Regions from separate parts of the Roseovarius carneus genome, predicted to be linked through region 1. Evidence: riboswitches for the same ligand, from Rfam matches in the RefSeq annotation. Region 1 holds a riboswitch; the other holds the start of a gene.
The links. A riboswitch is a leader RNA that binds a small molecule or an ion and turns the genes downstream of it on or off. The one in region 1 is predicted to bind cobalamin.
Positions count from the first base shown of each region.

Region 2: another riboswitch for cobalamin. It lies ahead of KUD11_RS01500 (CbtB domain-containing protein); the one in region 1 lies ahead of KUD11_RS08120 (TonB-dependent receptor plug domain-containing protein).

Region 1 is NZ_JAHSPD010000001.1:1,613,466-1,618,728, reverse strand. It holds gene KUD11_RS08135 (TRAP transporter small permease subunit) at 1-383, opposite strand, end outside; gene KUD11_RS08130 (TRAP transporter substrate-binding protein) at 493-1,587, opposite strand; gene KUD11_RS08125 (NnrS family protein) at 2,351-2,665, shown strand; cobalamin riboswitch at 2,719-2,932, shown strand; gene KUD11_RS08120 (TonB-dependent receptor plug domain-containing protein) at 3,067-5,010, shown strand; gene KUD11_RS08115 (ABC transporter substrate-binding protein) at 5,012-5,263, shown strand, end outside.
Region 2 is NZ_JAHSPD010000001.1:285,737-290,999, forward strand. It holds gene KUD11_RS01495 (chromosome segregation SMC family protein) at 1-1,834, opposite strand, end outside; cobalamin riboswitch at 2,042-2,261, shown strand; gene KUD11_RS01500 (CbtB domain-containing protein) at 2,294-2,470, shown strand; gene KUD11_RS01505 (CbtA family protein) at 2,474-3,154, shown strand; gene KUD11_RS01510 (hypothetical protein) at 3,220-3,723, shown strand; gene KUD11_RS01515 (DUF1636 family protein) at 3,728-4,051, opposite strand; gene cobW (cobalamin biosynthesis protein CobW) at 4,127-5,242, shown strand; gene KUD11_RS01525 (GNAT family N-acetyltransferase) at 5,242-5,263, shown strand, end outside.

The DNA.
Region 1 (5,263 bases):
GCAGGGCTGTTGAAGCTCACCTCTTTCCAGCGCCAGCTATCGGAGGCGATTTCCCAGCCATACCAGACAAGCGCCATGATACCTGGAAAGAAAAACAGGAAGTAGAGGACGAAATCGAGACCTGCCTGCACCTTGACCGGGAAAAGCCGGTAGACCACATCGGCGCGCACATGCGTGTCTTGCGCCAACGCATAGGCACCGCACATCAAGAACAAGGCACCGTACATCTGCACCATCATGTCAAAGGCCCAAACCGTTGGCGCATTCAGCACGTAGCGGACAAAAACCTCATAGGACACCGACAGCGTCAGGATCAGGATGCACCACCCAAAGGCGCGGCCCGTCCAGAGGCTCAGCCCTTCTATGGCATGAACAAATCTCATATGTCTGTTGCTCCCCTAACAGATCAGCGGGCTGTCTCTGCGCCCCCCTATAGCGGCAAATGTCCGAGCCCCTCAAAGAGGCCCGGACATCATGCTTTAAAAGCTGTGATCAGCCGAAGTAGTGATCGTATGCCAGCTTGTAGTCGGGCTGGTTGAGGTTAAGATACCCCATCACTTCTTTGGCGTATTTCTTCTGCGATTCCATCACCTTGGCGAAGAAGGGGTCTTCGCCTGCGATACGGTCTGCGACAATGTCCCACGCGGCAAGCTGTGCTTCCATCACCGAAGTTGGTGTGCGGTAAACATTCACGCCATCAACTTCCTGAAGCTTGATCAGGTCGTCCGAATAACGCTTGGTGTTGCCCCAATAGAAGCCGGAGTTTTCAGCCATCGACGCGTTACGGATGATCGCCTGATGCTCAGGTGACAGCGCGTTGAACTTGTCTTTGTTGAACGTGACCTCAAAGCACTCCTGGCTCTGGTGGTATGACGCCAGATGGTAATGCTTGGAGACGTCCTGCATGCCGAAATCACGGTCAGACGTGGGGTTGTTGAACTCCGCCGCGTCGATCAGGCCCGATTTCATTGCCGGCTGAATTTCGCCGCCGGGAAGCTGCACAACCGACATGCCCATTTCCAACAGAACGTCTGCTGCAAGGCCAACGGTGCGATACTTCAGGCCGTCCATCTGGGACGCGTCCTTGATCTCTTCCTGGAACCAGCCCATGGGCTGAGCAGGCATTGGCGAGTTGAAGAAGGACACGATATTCAGCTGAAGCTCGCCCATCAGCTCATCAAAGAGCTCCTGACCGCCGCCTGCATGAATCCAGCCCAGCATTTCCTGGCTCGACCAACCAAAGCAAGGGCCAGTGCCGAAAAGCGACGCTGTTTTGGATTTGCCGTACCAGTAGGCGGACACGTAGTGTGCCGCGTCCAGAACGCCGCGGTGAACCGCATCTTGCATCTGGCTGGTTTTGACAACCGCATCCACCGACAGAACTTCGATGGTCAGCGAGCCGCCGGACATTTCATTAACGCGCGCCGCGAAGGACTGTGCGTTCTCAAGGAAGATGCCGCCGCCCCAGGCCGCTTGCATCTTCAATGTCGTGCCGGAGTCTTGTGCGATTGCAGGTGTCGCAAGTGCGGCAGCGCCGGCAACAGCCGAGCCGCGCAGGAATTTTCTGCGGTTAAGTGTATCTTTCATGTTTCCTCCCAAGGAATTAATAGCAGTCGCCGCTCGTATGATTTGGTCTGCAAGCAGTTTTGGATCATCAGCCCTGCACCGGCGCATTTAGGAGCCCAGACCTTACAGCCGGACCTTCAATGCGGGGCAGAACCACGATCTCGTGCAGTTTCCATTGGTTTATGCTGGCAGACAAGCGCTTCTTTTCGCGCACAAGCTGCGATCCGGTGTTTGAAATGGCGCAAAGCCAGACGCGCCAGCGCCAGATCAGGTTACTCTCAGGCAGACATGGATCAATCTCTATAAGTCTCATAAACCACTGTTATAAATGTTATAAATGACGCCCTGACTGGCGTCAAAACCACTCGTTCAGCCGTCGATATGACCACAGATCAAAACGCCCAAGCACCTCGGCGCGAGCACATATCTGAGCTTTACAAAAATTTCGTGAGCAGGGTGCTTTGGAAAAATATCGCGCATTATCAAACCGCGCGCCCCTGATCGCCGCACACGAATCAAACCTTGGGTAGGCCTCGGCAGCGATCACCGCTTGGGCGGGTCTCCTCCCGCGCAAAAGCTTGACCCGCATGGAGAAACTTGCCACGTAATGGGGGTCAGATCCGCATACCGCACCTCAAAGAGGCAAGCGCCATGTCATCTTTCACGCACCTCTCCCCAAGCAGCGTTCCCATCCTTTATCCTATGGGTTTCGTCCGTTTCTCCTTTTTGGCCCGCTTTGGGCCGCTTTGGTCGTGGTTATGTAGATATTGATGCTCACCGGGCGGTGGATCTACTGACGCGGCTCGGCGCGCTGGCCAAAGGGTTGGCCATCCTCAGACCTGATCTTCTGGCCCTTGGCAGTGCGCAGCATATCTGGATGGCGGGCGGATTTGCCCTCATGACGCTTGCTGTGATGATACGGGCCACGCTCGCCATCTTTGCCGCCCTTGTTGCCGCCGTGCTGGCCCGGCTCTGCGCGGGCATCTGGGAGCACAGCGCGATGCCGCTCTACACCCTCTCTGCCGCCCTCTGGATCGGCGCGTTTCTGGGCTTTGCAGTTCTTTACGGGTCCAGCCTGCTGCGCCCCAAGGCGGCATAATACACCCCGCCCGCACCAGAACGATTACCCCTTTCGCGAATCAATGCTCGCGCGTAAGCAAGAGGCACTTCGGTCCGGGCGGTTCGCCGTTTGGATAATAGGGAACGTGGTGCGGTGTAGCCAAAAGGCGCCAACTCCACGACTGCCCCCGCAACTGTAGGCGGCGAGCGAAGCCGGAATATGCCACTGCTGTGTTTCACATAGCGGGAAGGCCCGGCCCAGCATTGACCCGCAAGTCAGGAGACCTGCCGAGGTGATCACCCTGTTCGGACGCGAGGGGCGTTCCGGGCTGCGGAGCGTCTTCCGCCGTGGTGGCTTCACCGTCTGCGGGGGGCATCCGTCCTTCACATGACATTCAAGTCAATCGGCGCCGAATCTGGCGCCGTGTCCGAGGGACGAACATGCGTTACATATCATTTGCGGCAAGCCTTGCCGCCACCACAGCCATTTCCGGAGCCGCGCAGGCTCAGGAGCCTTTTGATCTGGGCGAGATTGTCGTCTCGGGCGGGCTTTCGCCGGTTGCCGCGTCGTCGCTCGGCAGGTCCGCCACCGTTCTGACCGCCGAAGACATCGAGCGGCGGGACGTCAAACACGCAGCCGATCTGCTGCGCGCCCTGCCCGGTGTGTCGGTGTCGCGCACCGGCGGTGTGGGTGGACTGACCCAGGTGCGGATGCGCGGGCATGAGGGCAATCACACCCTGGTGCTGATTGATGGGGTCGAGGTCGCCTCCACCAATTTCGGCGAGTTTGACTTTGGTGGCCTTCTGGCTGCGGATATCGGGCGGATCGAGGTGCTGCGCGGCCCGCAATCGTCGATCTATGGCTCGCAAGCCATCGGCGGGGTCATCTCGATCACCACGAAACGCCCCAACCGGCCCGGATTCTCCGGCCGGATCAGCACCGAACTTGGCTCGGATGGCTCGTCCGGTCTTGGGCTCAACGTCTTTAATCAAGGCCCCCGCGGCGAGCTGAGCTTCTCCACTGCGATGCGCGCCACCGGCGGCTTTGACATCTCCGGCACGCCGGGCGGCGAGCGTGATGGCGACTGGAACGAGACCTACAACCTCAAGGGCCGCTATTTCGTGACCGATACGCTGACACTGGGCGGCACGCTGCGCTATGTCAGGCGCAATTCGGACACGGATTCGGATCTGTTTGCTGCTCCAAGCCGCGCAACTTTGGTCACGGACACACCGGCCAGTATTCAGGTGCAGGAAACCTTTGGCTCGGTCTATGCAGAGCTGGAGACGATGGGTGGACGCCTGACCAACCGGCTGGAATACAGCTTTGCCCATATTGACCGCCAAGGCACAGGCAGCACCGGAGCAAAGAATACCGACAACACCGGCAACCGCTCCAAGATCGCCTATCGCGGCACGCTGGCGCTGGATGCCGCAACCCTCGATGCTGCCAATCACAGGCTGACCTTTGCCGCGGAACACGAGCGTGAAGATTACAAGGAAAACGACCCTGCGATCGTCTCTGGCGCGGGTCAATTGGTCAAACGTGACCGGGTCCAGAGCGCCTTTGTGCTGGAATATCAGGGTGAGTTGGCAAGTGGCCTCGATCTTCAGGCCAGCGTCCGCCATGACGACAACGACAAGTTCAAGGATTTCACCACCTATGCGGTTGGCCTCTCCTACAGGTTCCCAAATCAAACGACCCGCCTGCATGCATCCTTCGGGACAGGGGTACAAAACCCAACCTTGGTGGAGCAATTCGGATTTTTCGCCAATTTTACCGGCAATCCCAATCTTGAGCCTGAGCAGAGCAGGGGCTGGGATATCGGGATTGAGCAGGAATTCCTCGGCGGTCGCGGTGTCGTGGACCTGAGTTATTTCTCGGACGAATTGACCAACGAGATCGCCTCGTTCCGCAACCCGGCCACTGGCATCTCGACCCCGATCAACCGGGCCGGCAAAAGCGACCGCAAGGGGATCGAGCTGGCTGCCAGCCTACAGGTGACCGCGCAAATCGATGCCAACCTGTCCTACACATGGCTTGACGCCACAGAGCCAAACGGGGCTGTCGAAGTGCGCCGCCCCGAACATGAGTTGGCCTTGCAGGTGGGCTATGCGCTGCCCAATGACCGCACCCGCCTAGATATGCAGGTGCGCCATGTCGCGGGGAATTTCGACCTCGATTTCCGGGGGCCGTTTGTGCCCGGCGCGCGCGTAAAACTCAGCGACTATACCGTCGTGGATATCGGGTTCTCCCACGCGCTGACCGACACTGTGCAGCTTACGGGCAGCGTCAAGAACCTGCTTGACGAGGATTACGAGGAGCTTTTCGGATATGCCAGCCAAGGCCGCACCGCCTTCATCGGTTTGTCAAAGGCGTTTTGATATGGGCTGGACCCCACGCGCACGCGCGATCTCGGGGCTGGCCCTCGCAAGTGTCGCCCTCGTCGGGTTGATGGGGACGACACCGGCCAAAGCTGAGACAGCCACAGCCGAACCAAAACGCGTGGTGTCGATGAACCTCTGCACAGATCAGCTTGCCATGTTGGTCGCCGCACCGGGTCAGCTCATTTCGGTAAGCTATCTCGCGCGCGATCCGCGCAGCTCCGCCATGGCTGAGGAGGCCCGCGCCTACCCC
Region 2 (5,263 bases), 1.3 Mb from region 1:
GATCCCCCTCAAGCGACACCAGCCGCTGACCGGGTTTAAGCGCCGCCTGAAGGCGCGGGCCGTCTTCGCTGTCCACCAGGCCGATCTGGCTCATCCGGCGGGTGAGCACATCCGGCACCGAGACGTTTTGCGTAAGCGGCACAGCCCCCTCGGGCAACGCCTCCACATGGCTGTAAGCGGGCAGAACGGCCCAGCCAGAGGGGCCGTCAGGGCCCACTTCGGGCGCGCGCAGATCGTCGGCGAGCGCGGCCCCAAGCGCCTTTTCATAGCCCTGCTGCACCTGAAGCCGGTCGAGGATCTGCCCGCCCTCGGCGGTGTCACGCTCCACCAAGCGCGCCAAGGCCGACACCTCGGCCGAGAGGGCGTTGACCTCGCCCTCGGCCTCGCTCCGCTCCCCGCGCGCTGTGGCCTCGCGGGCTTGCGCGTCGTTGCGCGCCTCATCCGCGGCGATGAGGGCGGCTTCCGCCGCCTCCGCCGCCGCGTGCGCGTCTTTCTCCGCAGACCCGGCGGTTGCGAAATCTTGAGCCGCCGTTTGCAATGCCGCGTTTGATGCCGCCACGGCAGAACGGGCCTTTTCGGCCTCCGCCTCGGAGCGCTGAAGCATGCTGCGGCTGTCGGAGACGAGCCGTTGTGCCGATTGGTGGCGCGCCGCGAGACGGGCCACATCCTCGGTCAGTGATGACAGATCCGCCTCGCGCTGGCTGAGGATATCCGACGCATCGCGCGCCTCGGCGGCGGCGGCCTCCAGCTTGCCCTCATGGCCGTCGGCGGCCTTGATCAGTTCGCGCTGCTCCCATTCCAGCCGGGCAATCGTCTCGCCCGCGTCGCGGTTCAACTCGCCCTCGCGCTCAATATCCTTGGCCAGTTGCCCGATGCGGGCCTCAAGCGTGGTGATACGGGCAAGGGCCGCCTCTTCTTGGGTGTTGAGCGTATCGCGCTGCACCGAAAGGCGTTGCAAAACCGCGCCAGCAATAGCGGCCTCTTCGCGCAGCTTAGGCAGGGCCTCATCGGCGGCGGCGCGGGCTTTGGCTGCCTCGCGCGCGGCGGCCTCGGCGCGGGCGGCGGCGGTGGTACGCTCTCGCAGGGCATCGCGGGCTTCGGCCAAGGCCGCATCCGCCTCTTTCCAGCGGCGATAGAGCAAAAGCCCCTCGGCTTGCCGCAACTCCTCCCCGATGGCGCGGTAGCGCGCGGCCTGCCGTGCCTGCCGAGCAAGCTGTCCCAGCTGTGCGGCCAATTGCTCAATCACATCATCCACGCGGGTGAGATTGCCTTCGGCTCCACGCAGCTTCAACTCCGCCTCATGGCGGCGTTGATAGAGGCCCGAGATACCCGCCGCCTCCTCCAAAATGCGCCGCCGCGCCTTGGGCTTGGCGTTGATCAACTCGGCGATCTGCCCCTGCCGGACCAAAGCGGGCGAATGCGCGCCCGTGGAGGCGTCGGCAAAGAGCATCTGCACATCGCGCGCCCGCACGTCCTTGCCGTTGACCTGATACGCGCTGCCCACATCGCGGGTGATGCGGCGGGTGATCTCAAGCGTATCGCTGTCATTGAACCCTGCGGGTGCGAGGCGGTCGGCATTGTCGATATGGATTGTCACCTCGGCAAAGTTGCGCGCGCCACGGCTTGCGGCACCGGCAAAGATCACATCCTCCATACCGCCGCCGCGCATGGCCGTCGGGCGATTCTCGCCCATCACCCAGCGTAGTGCCTCTAGAAGGTTAGATTTCCCGCAGCCATTGGGGCCAACCACGCCCGTTCGCCCGTCCCCGATGATGAGGTCGGTCGGATCCACAAAGCTTTTGAAGCCTGTGAGTCTGAGCTTGGAAAATCGCAAAAGGCCCGCCTCGCCATTGATTCTCGGAGTGGTGTGCAGTTTGCCGAGGGCGCGCGGCGCGAGTCAACGCCAAACCACTGGATATGGATGCATGGGGTGAGTTATCCACAAGATATCGGCCAGAGACGCGCGCAGACACGGCAGAGCGCCCGTATCTTGGCTGCACCGGCCCATTGCAATCAACCTTGACGCATTGCGAGGGGACGTTCATACCATACGGGCAAAGGTTCCCCCAAGGGCGTAGAAGAGCCCGGGGATCAATTGGGAATGGCGTGTCGGTGGACCCCTCTCGGGCATCAATTCGTCAGCCGCCCCCGCGACTGTAAGCGGAGAGCCCCTGCCACATGCCACTGGGATACGTCCTGGGAAGGCGGCAGTCAGGCCTCGACCCGTAAGCCAGGAGACCAGCCTTTGCAGGATCAACCCGCCTCGGGGTAGAGGCGCATAGGAGACGACACCATGACGACACTTGTTCAAAACACCGCGAAAACCACAGCAAAATCCGCCGTTCTGCCCGCAGTTATGGCGCTGGCGATCGGCCTTGGCATCATCTTCGTGGCGGGCCACGTGCAAGCCTCGGCCTTGCATGACGCCGCACATGATGTGCGCCACGCCACCGGCTTCCCCTGCCACTAAGGTATGTTTGCCAAAATATTGACCAGCGGGCTTTTCGCTGGGTTCTGTGCAGGGCTGATTGCCGCCCTGTTGCAGCTCATATTCGTGCAGCCTGTTCTGCTTCATGCGGAGCTTTATGAGGGCGGTGACCTTATCTACAACATGGCCGAGGGCGCACCCTCGCGGCCGGACATCCCAGGCTTTGACGCCATGCGTGACGGGCTTTCGGTGCTCTTTTCAGCGCTGATTTACGTGGGCTATGGCCTGATTTTGGTGGCGTTCATGAGCATCGCGAGCGCCCAAGGCGTCGCCATTTCCGCGCATCAGGGAATTGTCTGGGGCATCGCCGGCTTCGCCACGATCCACCTTGCGCCGGCGTTCTCATTGCCGCCCGAAGTGCCGGGCATGGCCTCGGCAGATCTTGCCGCGCGTCAAATCTGGTGGTGGAGCACGGCGACAGCCACGGGCGTGGGGCTTGCGCTTATCGCCTTTGGGCGCAGTGCGCTGCTCATGGCCGCCGGGGCGGCAGTGATCATAGCGCCGCATCTTATCGGTGCGCCCGAGCCTGCGGTCTTTACCGGGCCGCTGCCACCCGAGGTCGCATCGCTCTTTTCTGTGCGCGCACTTGGTGTCAGCATGGCAGCATGGGCCACGCTCGGCCTTTTTGCAGCCTATTTCTGGCAGCGCGAAACGCAAGACGCCTGACCCAATCCCCCGGCGCATGACATCACGCCCGCGCGCCGGGGCACCCTTAAGGAGATACCGGATCAATGCCCAAAACGCTCATTTTTCTCGTCATCGGCCTCTTTTTCGGCGCGGGCCTCGGGTTTCTCACCGCCGCCACCTCGGGCACGCAGCTTGAGGGGCACGACCATGGCAGCGCCGCCCATGATCACATGGCGCATGATCATGGCGACGGCGATCATTCGGGTCACGCAGGCCACGGCGCGATGATTGAGGCGGAGGCACCCGTGCCGACGCTTATGTTACACATCCTGCCCGATGGCGCGCAAAGCCGGAACCTGCACATCATGACGCAAAATTTCACCTTCTCGCCCACCGGTGTGAACGGCGACCATGTGCCGGGCGAGGGCCATGCGCATATCTATGTCAACGGTGTGAAACAGCCCCGCGCCTATAGTGAATATGTCCATCTCGATGCGCTGCCCAAAGGCACGCATGAAATCCGCGTCACGCTCAATGGCAACACCCATGGCGCGCTGGCGGTGAACGGCACACCCGTTGAGGCAACGACAACGGTGACGATAGAATGAGCCTTCAGGCAGGCACCCGCCCGATGAGACAATGGCGCAACCGCCCTATGGCGCGCGCATCGTCGATCCAGCCATCCGGGCTCGCGGCATATAGCTTGGCGAAGGCAACCACGTCGCCCGCATCCTCAAGCGTCACATCCCCAAAGAGATACGTGGCCTTCTGCGGCGCGCGAAAGGCAAGGCTCACGGGCCGCGCGCAGGCGTTCATGCACGGCCAGTCGCGGACCTGCACCCCCAGCCCCGCCTCAGCCAGAGCGGCGCGCAACGCGTCGGCAAACGCAGGCCCCTCGGCTCCCTCGCATGTCGAACAGACAGTCATCACATCCATCACGCCCGCCTCCCTTTACCCTTTGGGGCTAGCTCAGCGGCGCTTCCCACGCAACCCATCTCAGGAGGCCTGACCATGCCCATAAAAATCCCCGCCACCGTTGTCACAGGCTTTCTCGGTGCCGGTAAAACCACCCTGATCCGCCACATGCTGAAAAACGCGGACGGGCGGCGCATCGCGCTCATCATCAACGAATTCGGCGATCTGGGCGTGGATGGCGATATCCTCAAGGGCTGCGGCGACGCGACCTGCACCGAGGAGGATATCATGGAGCTGAGCAATGGCTGCATCTGCTGCACCGTGGCCGATGATTTCATCCCCACGCTCGAAAAGCTACTGAACCGCGAGAACGTGCCCGATCATATCGTGATCGAGACCTCCGGCCTCGCCCTGCCCCAACCGCTGGTCCGGGCCTTCAACTGGCCCGAGATTTCCACCCGCGTCACGGTTGATGGCGTGGTCACCGTGGTGGATGGCAAGGCCGTGACCGAGGGCCGTTTCGCCCACAACGTCGCCGCCGTGGACGCCCAGCGCAAGATGGACGAGAACCTCGACCATGAGACACCTCTATCGGAGCTTTTCGAGGATCAGGTCGCTTGCGCCGATATGATCGTGGTGAACAAATCCGATCTGCTGGAGGAGGGCGAGGCAGACGCGCTGGTCGCCCGCCTGCGCGGTGAAAGCCGGAAGGGCGTACAGGTTGTGAAATCCACGATGGGCGCGCTGCCCGTCGATGTTCTGTTGGGGCAAGGCATCGGGGCCGAGGCCGATCTGGAGGCGCGCGGCGAGGTGCATCACCATCACCACGATGACGACGATCATGATGATGACCACCATGACGATCATCACGCGCATGATGATGAGCACCACCACGACCATCACCATGCACACGAGCATGAGCACGGCCACGACGCGTTTGAAAGCTTCATCGTCCTACGCGACGAGATCAGCGACCCCGCCGCCTTTTCCGCCCAAGTGGCCGATGTGATCCGCAAACACGACATTTTGCGCCTCAAGGGCTTCGCCGCCGTCACGGGCAAGCCGATGCGCCTGACGCTTCAGGCGGTAGGCCCCCGTGTGGACACCTATTTCGATCAGCCCTTCGGCACGGCCCCGCGTCAGACCCGCCTTGTGGTCATCGGCCAAACCGGGCTTGACCGCGCGGCGATCACAGCCGCCCTCGCTGCCTGATGCTGATTGTTGAGCCTGGAT